4 regions of the Paenibacillus sp. J2R1T-4 genome follow, and region 4 is predicted to be linked to each of the others. Evidence: riboswitches for the same ligand, from Rfam matches in the RefSeq annotation. Region 4 holds a riboswitch; each other region holds the start of a gene.

Region 1 (3,176 bases), on a different contig from region 4:
AGGCATTATCCCATTGATTGAATGATTGACGAGTCTGATCGACCAAAGCGGTGTAGGCACTAACTGCAGATTGGACTGAGGTCCTATATGCATCTTGTAATTCACTTAGCTTATCACCGGATAATTCCAATAAGCTTCCACGAATACCAGTAGGAACATTCTGCAAACGATTAGTAAGCTGGGTCTGATTCGCTGTAGACCAATCCGTTACCCACTTATCGAAATCCTGCAGATCCTGCTGGGATACAACTCCATCCGCATCGGCCGACAATTGCTGATTAACTCGTTGCAATAGATCACTGGTGTTACCGACGTTATTGTTCCACTCTTGATATACTGCACGCGCAACACCTGAAGCTGCCGTATGCGCTGCAACTTCTGCACGAACGTCAACCCATAGATTATCAGCTAGATTATCTAAAGCCTTGTTCGCTCTGCCTAAAAGCCTTTGTGTAATATCCCGTCCTGAATCGCGTAGTTGGTCTGAAAGGTCATCATATTTAGCCTCTATCCAGTCATTCAGTTGAGTCCGAATACCCGATAAGCCGTCTTCACTAATTTCAGTAGGCGATGCATCAATCAAATTCTTCACACTGTCCAGATATTGGCCACCAGCTGATAGCAGGGAATCTCTCCAGTCTCTGAAGATCTGTCTTGCCTCAGAAGAAGGGGTCGGGCGTTCCGGACGATCTGGACGATCTGGACCATCTGGGCCATCTGGATCGTCCGGGCGATCTGGATCGTCTGGTCTGTCTGGTCGATCTGGGCGATCTGGTCGATCTGGTCGATCTGGTCGATCCGGTCTGTCTGGGCGATCTGGTCGATCTGGACGATCTGGACGATCCGGTCTGTCCGGGCGGTCCGGACGATCCGGACGGTCTGGGCGATCTGGACGATCTGGACGATCTGGACGATCCGGACGATTCGGTTTGTCCGGTCTATCCGCTCTGTCTGGACGGTCTGGGCGATTTGGTTTGTTTGGTTTGTCTGGTCTGTCTGGCCGATCCTGACGGTTTGTTTTGTCCGGTCTGTCTGGGCGATCCGGTCGATCTGGTTTGTCTGGTTTGTCTTGTTTTTCCGGCTTGGCCTTCTGAGCTACAGAGGAAGAAAGCGCAGCTGCTGCTGCTGCTGCATTGCGGTGGCTGCTCTTAATGTATACGGCAGCTAATGTATAGTCCGGTTTGGCAATTGGTGGTGTTTGCGGTCCGTGATGTCGCTTAAGCTTCTCCTTTAGCACTCCATGTGAAATCATATTGGCATTAGAAGAAGCTGAAAATGGGGATGACGATGAGGGCAAAATCATTGCGGTTCCTCCTTGAATCAAGTTAAATCATACACGTTACGTAGTTGTCCGGACAAAGAAAAGACCGCCTTTTCAGTCCAGCAAAAAGTACGGTCGGTTGCATCACTGACTCCTCATGTCCCAGATGCCCAATTACAAGACATGAATCATAGTCCCCGATATGTTATTGCTTCTATATTATCACGATCAACCCGGTACTTACCAGCCTATTTTTGGTAAAATAGACCTAAAATAAAAGTTTTACAAAACTATAAAATGGTTCTATTTAACTACTCCTTGATCATAATGGAGTTAGCTGCTGTAGTGCTGCGATTCACATTTTCTTCCGTGCTAACCGCATCATTCATTTTGATCGTGATCGTATATGTTATGTTGTTCCGATTGAATACGTACTCTGTCTGTGTATAAGGGGCTTTCTTCAAGTTATAACGGATGGATACTTTCTTGCCTTCACCTGAATAGGTGGAATCATCAGTAATCTCATACGTAAACTCCTTGTCGTTCTCGTTGCTCTTCTTATGTCCCTCTTCGAGCTTCTTGACAACATCCTCAACAGTCGATTTATCATTTGCTTCTACAGATACCATACCGCCGTAGAAGGTAAAAGCCATCCTTGGACTATCCTTCGTGATAAAATCGCTATAAGAATACCAGGTTTCTGGAATTTGAATGGAATATTTGAACTTCTCATTCGTATATTTGATTGTTTTGTTTTTATCTGTTATGTCATCTTCATCCTGGATAAAACCCAGGTTCGTATTCATATCTTCTTTGTTCACTTTTATAGATTTGATAATTCCTGCGATAAGTTTGGTTACTTCCTCATCATCAGCATCATTCTTGAAGCCTACATTAATCTCGTATTTATACTTGTCCTTGATCAAATAAATTCTTTCTTCAGATTCCCACTCGTCGCCGCCCATCTTCGAAGCCAATCGAACCTTTCTGATCACAACACCGTCTGTAGTAAATTCTTCCCAATCACCGATCTGCCGGTAGTCTGCAACAAACCGATCTTTGAATTGCTGCTCTTCACGGACCGTCCAGTCTGCCAAAGTCTCTCCAGAGGAAGCTGATGTGACATACACTTCTACATGCTGGTCATAATCTTCATTTGAATAAGAAAGCTCGCTGGTATATTCATTTCCTGACCAACCGGAAGGAAGCTCGAAGGATAAGCCGTATTCATTCGTAAATACAGCATCTCCGTCCTTATAAATCGAGATATCCTTAAGTGAGGCATCTTTGGCGTCAAAGCTCAAGGTAAAGCTATCCAACAAATCATTATAGAAATTATGCTTCACCTTGTTCTTGTAATTCTCTTCGTTCTCCACGATCAGAGTTATGTAATAGATTTTGTCACCCTTCAAGAAAGCACGGACTTGGTAATAGTTTTTACTGTTCGATTGGCCTACCAGTTTGGCATATGAGTACGGCTTTTGCTCAATATATCGCTTCTCAAGAACCGAATCATCGAAGTCATTAGTCAACTTGCGCAGCAATCCCTTTACGGATAAATCTTCACTTTGCTCCTCATCAACCGAGATACTGATCATGAACTCCCCTTTGGCATCACCGAAGATCACACGATCCCCTTCATCAGTCTGCATGCTCTTCACAAGCCCGGCGGGATACTTCATCGACCATCCATAATGGCTGTCCCCGATATGAGTTTTGCCTTGGTCATTGTCAATATAAGATCCATCGGAATCCTGCGTCCACTGGGATGCAGACTCTGTATCTTCTTCTAATACTACACTGCGCACGACCGTCTGTCCGTCAGATTGCATCGTGATCCGTATTGTATCATCAGGCAAATATTTCTTCATAAATTCATTATATTCAACTAGTGTTGTAATCGATGATTGATCGA
Region 2 (3,176 bases), on a different contig from region 4:
CAGGTCACTCGTAAAATGGGGTGCTGATCCTTCATTTTTTACCGGAGCTTCGTTTGGCCTTTTGGTTAGGAACAGGTCGGCTGCCGGCTCTTCTACCGCTCGGAGTTCTTGATTCTTTAATCTTGCGGAACAAAAAGATCCCATTGTATATTCCCGCTAAGCCTATGAACGCTAACATTAGTTGAAGAAGCAGTGAGTCAGGCTGCACAAAAAACACAATGACACAAATGACGGTGAACAATAAGGCCAATACTAACTCGATAAGGACAAGCAGATTCCATACATTGCGATTCATGATCCATCCACCTCTAGCATGCTCGGTTATGTGCTCTAGTCTATCACACCGAAGGGCAGCAAGCCATATAAGCATAAAGGACCTCAAAATAGTGTTGATGTCTTTGAATAACCTGTCCCTTTCCTCGGCTCATCCTTAGGAATACAATGCATTATTCCGAGAAATAGGGAGGAAAAATATGAATTCATACAGCTCGAAAAAACTTGGTGTGAATAGTAACAGCAGCGCTTTTTGTAGAAATGTGTGCAATTTATTCGGTTCGGGACGTGCATCTTGCCGTCGCGATTGCGCTGCTTGCTGCAGAGGAAAACGTAGAATGTCTGCAAATGTAAAGTCTAAGAACAAACATTGTGGATGCGGACACTGATCCAACCAGCATTGCAGCTAGAAATAGCGAATGGTTAGTTGGTTTACTTTGGTCAAGCAGGTGTAAAAAAACACAGATTTTTTGCAGGAACGGGCGTATATCCAATCCACAGGTCCCCTATATTCATACAGTGTGTAGTGTGGTGCAGCCACAAAGATGCATTGAAGAGAGGAGGACGGAACATGGGATTCGTTGGCGGAGCAGGTGTAGGTTGTGGAGTAGGATTCACCTCAGTCGGTATTATCTTGGTTCTTTACATCTTATTGGTGATTATAGTTCGCCCATTTGGCTTGTAAAATTCCTGTGTGAAGATACTCATAACCTGAAAGGCCGGTGCAATGCGCCGGTCTTCTTTTTTTTGTGTGAAAATACACAATTTAATTGATTGTAAATAGGAAAAAAGGACGATGCTTAACTTACCTCAATCTTGTATGCTATAAGAACTACATAAGAAATTACGACAAACTTCGAACATTCTCGATACGGCAAACCTGGTGAAAGCCAGCGGCGCAAAACTACAGGGGCTACTGCCTTTTAGGCTAAGCCAGCCAGTTACCGAAAGAAGTTGGAGTTTTTTCTGTTTATATGAGGATAAATTATCCCAAATTCTAATCAAAAAAAGGAGTGAATGACGTGTACGGGAATGCAGGTGTAATGGAGCAAGGGTTTTATTTCAAAGTAGGCGGCGATTTTTTTGGGATGTATCATACGTCGGAAGGTCCTAAGTTATTTTTCAACCGGGACAAATACATGCTTCGCGACAATTGCTGGGACGTAGAGCTTGTGATCGGACAGAAGAACAATCTGTTTACGTTTTATTGGAAAGGCGAAGTGAAAATATCTTTTCGTTGCTCCAAGCATCAGGATTTCATCCTGTCTCTGTTCAATTTGCTTCAGGAAAAGTTCACTCGGCCACAGATGGCTTAATATTGAATACCTGACCATCAATAGAAGGAAGCACTTTGAGTGGCCTCGCCGTCACGAACAAGGGCTTCCTTATTTGTTCTGGTGGGGAAAAGTTCCGTAACCGCTTCAAGCATGTCGTCCATTTGATGATGGAGAAGATGCTTATTTTAATCCAACAACGTTGCCGGAAAGTGCTGTCAATATTAATTAAGTCGCCTTTCATCAGGAAGGCAATTGCTATACAATATAAGTATAAACTCTAGTGCGATCCTGTTATTTGCTTCTGACACTACCTCTTGAAGGGTGCGAATGAGAATGAGAATATGGGACAAATGGCAGAAGAAGTCTTTCGGTAAGAAACTGTCCATGCTGCATGCTTGGAATGCTTGGCTTGTTCTCCTGCTCGCTGTAAGCGGTATTCTCTTGTTTATCAAACCTTTTCGTGAGCTAGGTGTCGTTAGGGTGCTAACCAAGGAAGGGCATATCTGGCTTGGTTTGATATCAACGGTTATCGTGCTGATCTATTTACCGCAAATGATTCGACATATCAGGCAGCTGCGAGGCAAGCCAGAGCAGCAATGGAACTTAAGTGTAGTCCTCATTCTGCTTGTCGGGTGGGTTGTGTCCGGGATTGTATTATGGCAATTCCGTCAGTTCCCTCCAGTGTGGAGCAATGTTGCATTAACTATGCATGACCTGTTTACTTGGGTAGGCGTTCCATACGCAATCTACCATTCTGTTACCCGCAGCCGTTGGCTGAAGATGCGTCGTCCAGGCGCTGTTATGCAGCGCGAAGCGGGTGAAGGCGTGCGTGAGAGTGAGGGAGCACCGAGAATGGAGACACCGCGCTCTGTGACGGAGACGGTGCGCGATGTCTTGTACACACGTCGTTCTTTTATTCGTTGGGGATTGTTGGGACTTCTGGTTGTGCTAATTGGCCCCAAATTCGGACGTTGGCTGTTCTCGGGAGGCGGTAGTGGGGGAATAGACTTAAATGCATACGATCCGTCAAAAGACGGCAATCGAATGCTTCCTGCTCCGCAACCGTTGCCAGATTCTATCGTTCCCGTAGGAGGCGGCAGTCAGGGGCATTTTCGGATTTATACGGTAACACCGATTCCATCATTCTCATCCGATAATTGGAAATTCACGATCTCGGGACTAGTTGATCGCCCCCAGAGTTGGGATTGGAAGCAGTTCACGGATTTGGCTAGAAGTGTTCAAGTGAGCGATTTTCACTGTGTAACAGGATGGTCCGTCTATAACAATACTTGGGAAGGAATTGCACTTTCGAAGCTGCTCGAAAAGGCAGGGGTGCAATCCAAAGCGCGAGTTGTGAAATTTTACTCCGGTGACGGGGTATATACGGACACCCTTACATTAGCTCAAGCAGCCTTGGATGATGTAATGGTTGCTGTTCTGCTTGACGGCAAGCCAATTCCCCAGGAGTTAGGCGGGCCTGTTCGTTTGATCGTCCCTAAGATGTACGCCTACAAATCTGTCAAATGGCTGCAAAGTATTGAGCTAATCGATAAAGACCACATCGGATATTGGGAAGCCAGAGGTTACGATACAGATGCTTGGGTGCCGAGTTTGAAGCCTAGGCAG
Region 3 (3,176 bases), on a different contig from region 4:
AACGCTGTGCGAATATATCCAGAATAAGCTGAGTTCGATCGATGATCTTGACATCCAACGATTGTTCTAGATTACGTACCTGGGCTCCAGATAGCTCTTGATCAAAGATGACCGTGTTGGCGCCATGTGTTTCTAGAAGAACTCTTACCTCCTCGACTTTCCCTTTGCCAATAAACCATTTCGAATCAACAGAATCCTTAGCTTGAATCAGGGAGTCAAGTACTTGCACACCCGCTGTCTCAGCCAGACTTGCAAGCTCCTGTAAGGAGTATTGAATCATTTCTTCAGACAACCGATTGCTCTTAATCACTAAGCTTACTAATACCGCTTTATCCAATTGATCGCCGCTAATTTCATGCGAGGTTGGTTTCATATTCACTACCTCCGATAGAACAGATTCAGACCCAAAGCCACACCATATACTCGTAACTGTTCTGCATCAAACTTGTTATATTGTACCACAATGCCTTGAAAACTTTCATTCCAGAACAAAAAACCGTCAAAGTGACGGCCATTAAAAGTTATTATATGCTGAACGTCAAGACATGGGGATGCTCATTCTCCACTTTCTTGCTTTCTAATATGTATTGCCCTAAGGCGTAATAACCTGCAATCTTGTACCCAACTGTGATCGGTATGACGACAACACGGAGGGGAATCAGAGCTCCATTCCTGGAGATGATCTTCATCTCAAAATGGCTGGGACTGCCGCTGGTGATTGTTGAGTTGAATCCTTCAATCACAGCCTTCTGATCTTCTTCGACAATCAGTTTGAAGTAAGGAAGCCCTTTGAACTCCTCGTTCGTATAACCAATTAACTTTTGTGCGGCAGGATTTAGCTCCAACATAATACCCTCACTATCAAAAATTGCGATAGGATCTGGATTATGATCGAATAATTGATCGGACTTACCTTGCTTGCTGGCTATACGCTTCCTGCGTTTATACTCATACATATTCAAATCGGCATGATGCATCAATTGTTCGATATTTGTTATTGTGTTTGGATCTGATACAGTATCACCAATAGAGAATGACAACTTGATTGGATATTGTTCGCTGCTGGAAACATATTGGCTATGATTCAATTGGGCCTCGATTCTTGCCAGAACATCTGAGTTGTCCTCAGTGTCCTCCAACACGATCACAAATTCATCTCCGCCTAAGCGACCGACGATTCCGTTAATCCCTTCCATCATCTTATTGAGCTGCGAGGCAAAGTAGACAATTACTTTATTCCCGATCATATGGCCATAAGTATCATTAATTTGCTTAAAATGATCCAGATCTATAAGAATGACCCTGACTCTATGTCCCTTAACAATAAGATGTTGACCAAAGATCAATGTCTGTTGGAGGGATGACAAACCTGTTAATGAATCAATCATAGACAATTGTCGGTATTCATTGCGCTCCTTCAATAACTTCCGCATCATTCGGGTTAATAAGGAGTACACCAGAGCATTAAGCAGGACAGCAATAACATTAGCCCAAAGTTCAGTGTTATCCACTTGACCTTGATAGCGTATTAGCGAGATCGCCGACAATAACCCTGCAGCGAAAGTAAATCTGGGATCAGGCACAAGCAATGCAAAACAAAGCAAAATGGGGTATAAGACAAGAAGGAAGCAATACAATTGAATGATTGGAAACACGACCAGTAAGAGCAATAACACAGTACTTGCTAACGAATACAACATAACGATGGAGGTTCGGGTCCGGAATAGCAGAATCAATAGTAAGGAGAAAAGGATGGCTATACTAAGCCCGAACCAAGACTGATAAACAGAGGCAAAGGCACAGCTAGCGGCGAAGACTACAAGGGGTCCCGCCAACACCTCCAAACCGTCATGAGGGAAAAACCTTTTCCAGATGGAACCGAACTTCGCTTTGACCATCAATCATGCTCCTTCCGACGGAGATCTAAGAATTAGACAAAAAAGCTATTCCATTGGATGGAATAGCTGGGTTTGCATTGAAAACAAATCATTGTTTCCGGCAACCCAGCTATCATAGTTCCGAAGGAACCTTAGATCTGAGGCTTTGCGTCCTTGCCTTTCAGCAAGTTTGCCAATATAGGTCAACCGAACTAATGATATAGTTCTTTTTCACTATATCATAGTAAGATAACTATTTCCAGTGATTGTCATGAAATATTGTTTCACCAAATGATCAGGGCAGAAATCCTTCCCGGCTAAGATATACATTGTGTTCTCCGAATCGTTCTCGCATCTGAGTCCAAACCCCGATATAAGCTGCCTTGTCATACCAATCCTCCATCCCTATCCGCTCGAAAAGCTCATGGATTTGAAGTGACTTGGTACGTTTGCCGCCGCTGCCGTCGCCCATGAAGAAATCATCCACGCACACCCGGTCGGTAACAGCTGCAAGCCTTTCTGCGAATGCTTGCGAGCTTGGTAAGACTGGCGATATTGCAGCTTGGGTAGGAATACCCGCTTCACGCAATTCACGCAGTGCTCTCAATCTTCCTGCAAGCGGAGGAGCCGCCGGACTAAATACTTTACGGACATCCTCAAGATCGGTTTCAACCGTCATACTCACACGTACTCGCCTGTCTAACCGAATCAACAAATCAATATCCCGGGTTACAAGAGGACTTCTTGTCTGTACAAGCAAGAAATCCGGCGGCTCTTCTGCCATTACTTCAAGAAAAGATCGGGTCACCTTGGCATTCGCTTCTACAGGCTGATAAGGATCTGTTGCGCTTGACATGAATATGGTAACAGGCCCTTTCTTCTTGGCCTTCCGAAGATCGCGAAGCAATTGCTCAGAACCTTGCTCCTTCACATCAACCCATGTTCCCCACTCCTCAGCACGGAACAAGGCTACAGGCATACGGCGAACATAGCAGTATGAGCATGCAAAGGCACAGCCGGAATAAGGATTCAAGGTGTGACTATATCCAGTTAAGTAACCGCCGGTAGGAGTTAATAGTTGCTTGGGGACAACCGAACGAATTTGAACGGGCATTTTCTTTCACTCCTCCGACAAGATATAGCAATTGTACATCAAACCTCATTGTATCCTTTTTATCCAATGCGCACAAGTGTTCTGCTTTTTCTAGTAAAATATCCAATCGTAAGCTTACAGCATTCTAAGATTCATCGCTTCACGAACCTCAGAGATCACTTCTTGCGCAGACTGTTTCGCTAGTT
Region 4 (3,176 bases):
CTCACTACCATGGTGGAGATGCTAATGGCTGCTGTTACTCCGCCCCCATAACCACGAACAGGAACCGCCGCGCAACGCACGCCTAATTCATTCTCTTGATCGTCTACTGCGTAACCTTTACTCCTCACAGTCGACAATTCTTTAAGAAATGCGGCTTGATCTGTAATTGTGTACGGCGTCTGCGGGGTGAATGGATATCCCTTCAACATTTTCGCCAGAACTTCCTGCTCACGAAACGCGGTCAACACCTTGCCAACCGCACTGCTGTGCAGAGGAACTCTTCGACCGATTCTGGAATATCGGATGGCCGCGAGCTCTCCTTCCACCTTTTCAATATAAACACCCTCTTGTCCGTCAAGAATGACCAGATGCACGGTCTGACCTGTTTGCGCGGACACCTTCTTCAAATAAGGCAGCGAAGCGGTTCTTATATCCATAGAGCCTAGCAGCAGACCGCTCTTCACCAAATAGGTCAGGCCCAAACGGTATTTGCCGCTATCTGCATCTTGATCGATGTAACCGTGCATCTGCAGCGTCTTGAGCAGCGAGTGAACCGTACTCTTATGTAGTCCCATTCGATCGCTAATTTCCGTGATTTTCAGCAGTGGGGTCGCTTCCGTAAACAAATCTACGATCTTAAACGCCCGATCCAGAGCTTGAATAATAGGCATAATGTTATGCGCCTTTCTTGTAAATGTGTTCTATATTATAAAACTCAGTTCTCATAATAATTTTACTGGAGTCTCCAATAAATTACAATACCAATTCTCTTAATTACTGATCAGCTTTACTTTAATTGCAATACAGCAACTAATTCCCTCACGAGTCCACTTTTTGGCTTCTATCTCAACTATAATTGCTTTTCTGCAACTAAATTGGCCCCAACCACCCCGTATGCTCTAATTAATTGCTTTAATGCAACTAAATCTACCCAGCACGCTTCAAACTTTTGCAGCAGAACTCCACCATACTAAATAAAGCAGCCTGATGGCTGCTTTATCCTGAATCCAGTTTTATCCGATCGCTACAGTTTTGTACTCCTGGCATGCCAAGCATGTTGACACATCCACACATGTCGGGTTCATCGTCCCTGTGAACTTGGTACAGTAGATGGGTGTTTTGTATTCCACGTTCGGAGAGATCATTAAACAATATGCACAGTTCCCTATTAATTCGATAGTTAACCGATGCAAATCTACTTTTAGCTGTCTTACTTCATCCACAATAACACCCTCCATCTATATATCCTATAGAAAAGACACTGCCCATAGACAGCGTCCTTGAGAGTACGCTTGGGCAACCCGGCTGTCATAGCTTTCGCAGTAGACCCGTGGCTTTGCGACCCTGTCTTTCGAGCAGGTTTGCCTAATTCCTTCCGAAGAACAAATTATAAATCCGTGACTATAGTAACATACATTAAAAATCCGATTAATAGGTACTAGGACCTATAAAATAAAATTCGAGCTCAATAAAGCTTCTGAGCTACAAATCGTAGCCTTACATAATCCATTTTCCAAGATCCGTCACTCCATAGCTTAGCTCGAACTAGATCAGTCGTTTCCTTGTATACTAGCTCAATCTGCTCTGGATTCAACCCTGTGGTAAACACTCCGCAAAACATGTCCAGCCAATGTCTTAAACCGTTCTCACCATCGGTCAATACAGTTGGCCGATCAAAGGTTACGAGATTACGCACGATGAAGCCTTGGGCTTCCAAGATTGTAGCATATTGTCCGGCTGAAGGGAAGAACCATGGATTGCGGGCTGCAGCATCCACGCCATGGCTCCTAAGCACTTGCGACAAAGCATCAACGATGTGCCTTACGTTGCCTTGCGAGCCGAATTCTCCCACGAATCGGCCTCCTGATTCTAAGGCCCCCCATACCCCGCGAATCACATTTGCAGGTTGTCTCATCCAATGCAAGGCCGCATTAGAGAATACAGCACTGTAAGTACCCTCAACATGTAAATTTTCTGCGTCTGCTACATGAAAGGAGAGATGAGGATACTTACTTCTCGCCTTTAAGATCATCTCACTTGAAGAATCTATCCCTGTCACATCTACACCGCTCTCAGCAATTTGTGCGCTCAAATCTCCCGTTCCACAACCCAGATCCAGAATCCGTTCGCCTTGAAGGGGATTCAGCCAATCGATCACACTCCTGCCATATTCCGATACAAAGCCAAGGCTGCCATCGTACAGCTGCGGGTTCCACATATTGGTGTGCTTTTCGTTTTCAGATTGCCTCATTTCATTGTCCTCCTATAATCATTTGTGGTTAAAGAAGTGCTCCTGTATGCCCTCTAACTTGTATTTTGAGCCTTACTCTGTTATAAGTCTAATATATAGAACCTTTAGATATAATAGGTATTTCCTATAGAAGAAATGGAGGTAATAGCTTGATGAACGCTACACCTCATCAGCAAACGATTGCCATCATTATGGCACATCCAGACGATGAAACATTCACTAGCGCAGTAACGATCCACCAAGTTGTGCAACAAGGACATCGGGTTGTGTGTCTTCTAGCTACGAATGGTGAAGCCGGCAAGAGCGGCCGGTTGAAGCCCATGACCAAGGATGAGCTATCCATTAAACGCCGGGAGGAAATGACCAAGGCCGCATCCGTGCTAGGACTTGCCGAAGTTCGATATCTGGGTTATCCGGACGGACGACTAGCCTCTGTTGACCGGAATTTATTACGTGATCAGGTTGCCCAATTCATTCGCGATACTTCAGCCGATATCATCATCACATTTCCCGAGGATGGAATCAGTGGCCATAAGGATCACACGGCCATTCATCATGCCGTCCGCGAAGTTGTGACAGCACGAGAGTGTCCAAGTGTACGCAAGCTGTACTACGCAGCAAGTCCTGTGCTGCTCGCTGCGGGATATCTCCCTTCCATCAGCTATAATGTAATGCCTTATTGGACGGTCAAGAAACAAGCCCTGCTTGCACACGAATCACAGATCTTATCTATAGAGCGTGTCTTCGGTTCCATGGGGGACGAGAGCACCATTCATGAGGGTAAACGCGAGGAGAAGTTTATTCTGGCTTGGGAGAATGGCGTGCCATTTCCGGTCAAAAACGAGTCCAGTCTTACAGAATAGATGATTCGTAAAGCTACATTCTCTATGTCAATCGAGAAGTTACATTCGCAAATGATCTACCA

What was found. A riboswitch is a leader RNA that binds a small molecule or an ion and turns the genes downstream of it on or off. The one in region 4 is predicted to bind cyclic di-GMP.
Region 1: it holds a riboswitch for cyclic di-GMP, as region 4 does, so the genes downstream of both, AC58QD_RS18895 (hypothetical protein) here and AC58QD_RS22645 (hypothetical protein) in region 4, are expected to answer to the same signal.
Region 2: it holds a riboswitch for cyclic di-GMP, as region 4 does, so the genes downstream of both, AC58QD_RS18260 (hypothetical protein) here and AC58QD_RS22645 (hypothetical protein) in region 4, are expected to answer to the same signal.
Region 3: it holds a riboswitch for cyclic di-GMP, as region 4 does, so the genes downstream of both, AC58QD_RS04905 (diguanylate cyclase domain-containing protein) here and AC58QD_RS22645 (hypothetical protein) in region 4, are expected to answer to the same signal.

What each region holds. Positions count from the first base shown of each region.
Region 1 covers NZ_JCAUBA010000011.1:95,641-98,816, forward strand. Annotated here, with positions in the region: gene AC58QD_RS18895 (hypothetical protein) at 1-1,303, opposite strand, end outside; cyclic di-GMP riboswitch class II at 1,386-1,469, opposite strand; gene AC58QD_RS18900 (S1C family serine protease) at 1,573-3,176, opposite strand, start outside.
Region 2 covers NZ_JCAUBA010000010.1:196,831-200,006, forward strand. Annotated here, with positions in the region: gene AC58QD_RS18250 (hypothetical protein) at 32-295, opposite strand; gene AC58QD_RS18255 (YjcZ family sporulation protein) at 845-958, shown strand; cyclic di-GMP riboswitch class I at 1,137-1,222, shown strand; gene AC58QD_RS18260 (hypothetical protein) at 1,296-1,589, shown strand; gene AC58QD_RS18265 (molybdopterin-dependent oxidoreductase) at 1,878-3,176, shown strand, end outside.
Region 3 covers NZ_JCAUBA010000002.1:283,780-286,955, reverse strand. Annotated here, with positions in the region: gene hflX (GTPase HflX) at 1-373, opposite strand, end outside; gene AC58QD_RS04905 (diguanylate cyclase domain-containing protein) at 525-1,898, opposite strand; cyclic di-GMP riboswitch class I at 1,995-2,082, opposite strand; gene AC58QD_RS04900 (SPL family radical SAM protein) at 2,173-2,991, opposite strand; gene trpS (tryptophan--tRNA ligase) at 3,106-3,176, opposite strand, start outside.
Region 4 covers NZ_JCAUBA010000015.1:76,976-80,151, forward strand. Annotated here, with positions in the region: gene AC58QD_RS22640 (IclR family transcriptional regulator) at 1-671, opposite strand, end outside; gene AC58QD_RS22645 (hypothetical protein) at 1,014-1,223, opposite strand; cyclic di-GMP riboswitch class I at 1,293-1,376, opposite strand; gene AC58QD_RS22650 (class I SAM-dependent methyltransferase) at 1,466-2,251, opposite strand; gene AC58QD_RS22655 (PIG-L deacetylase family protein) at 2,404-3,114, shown strand.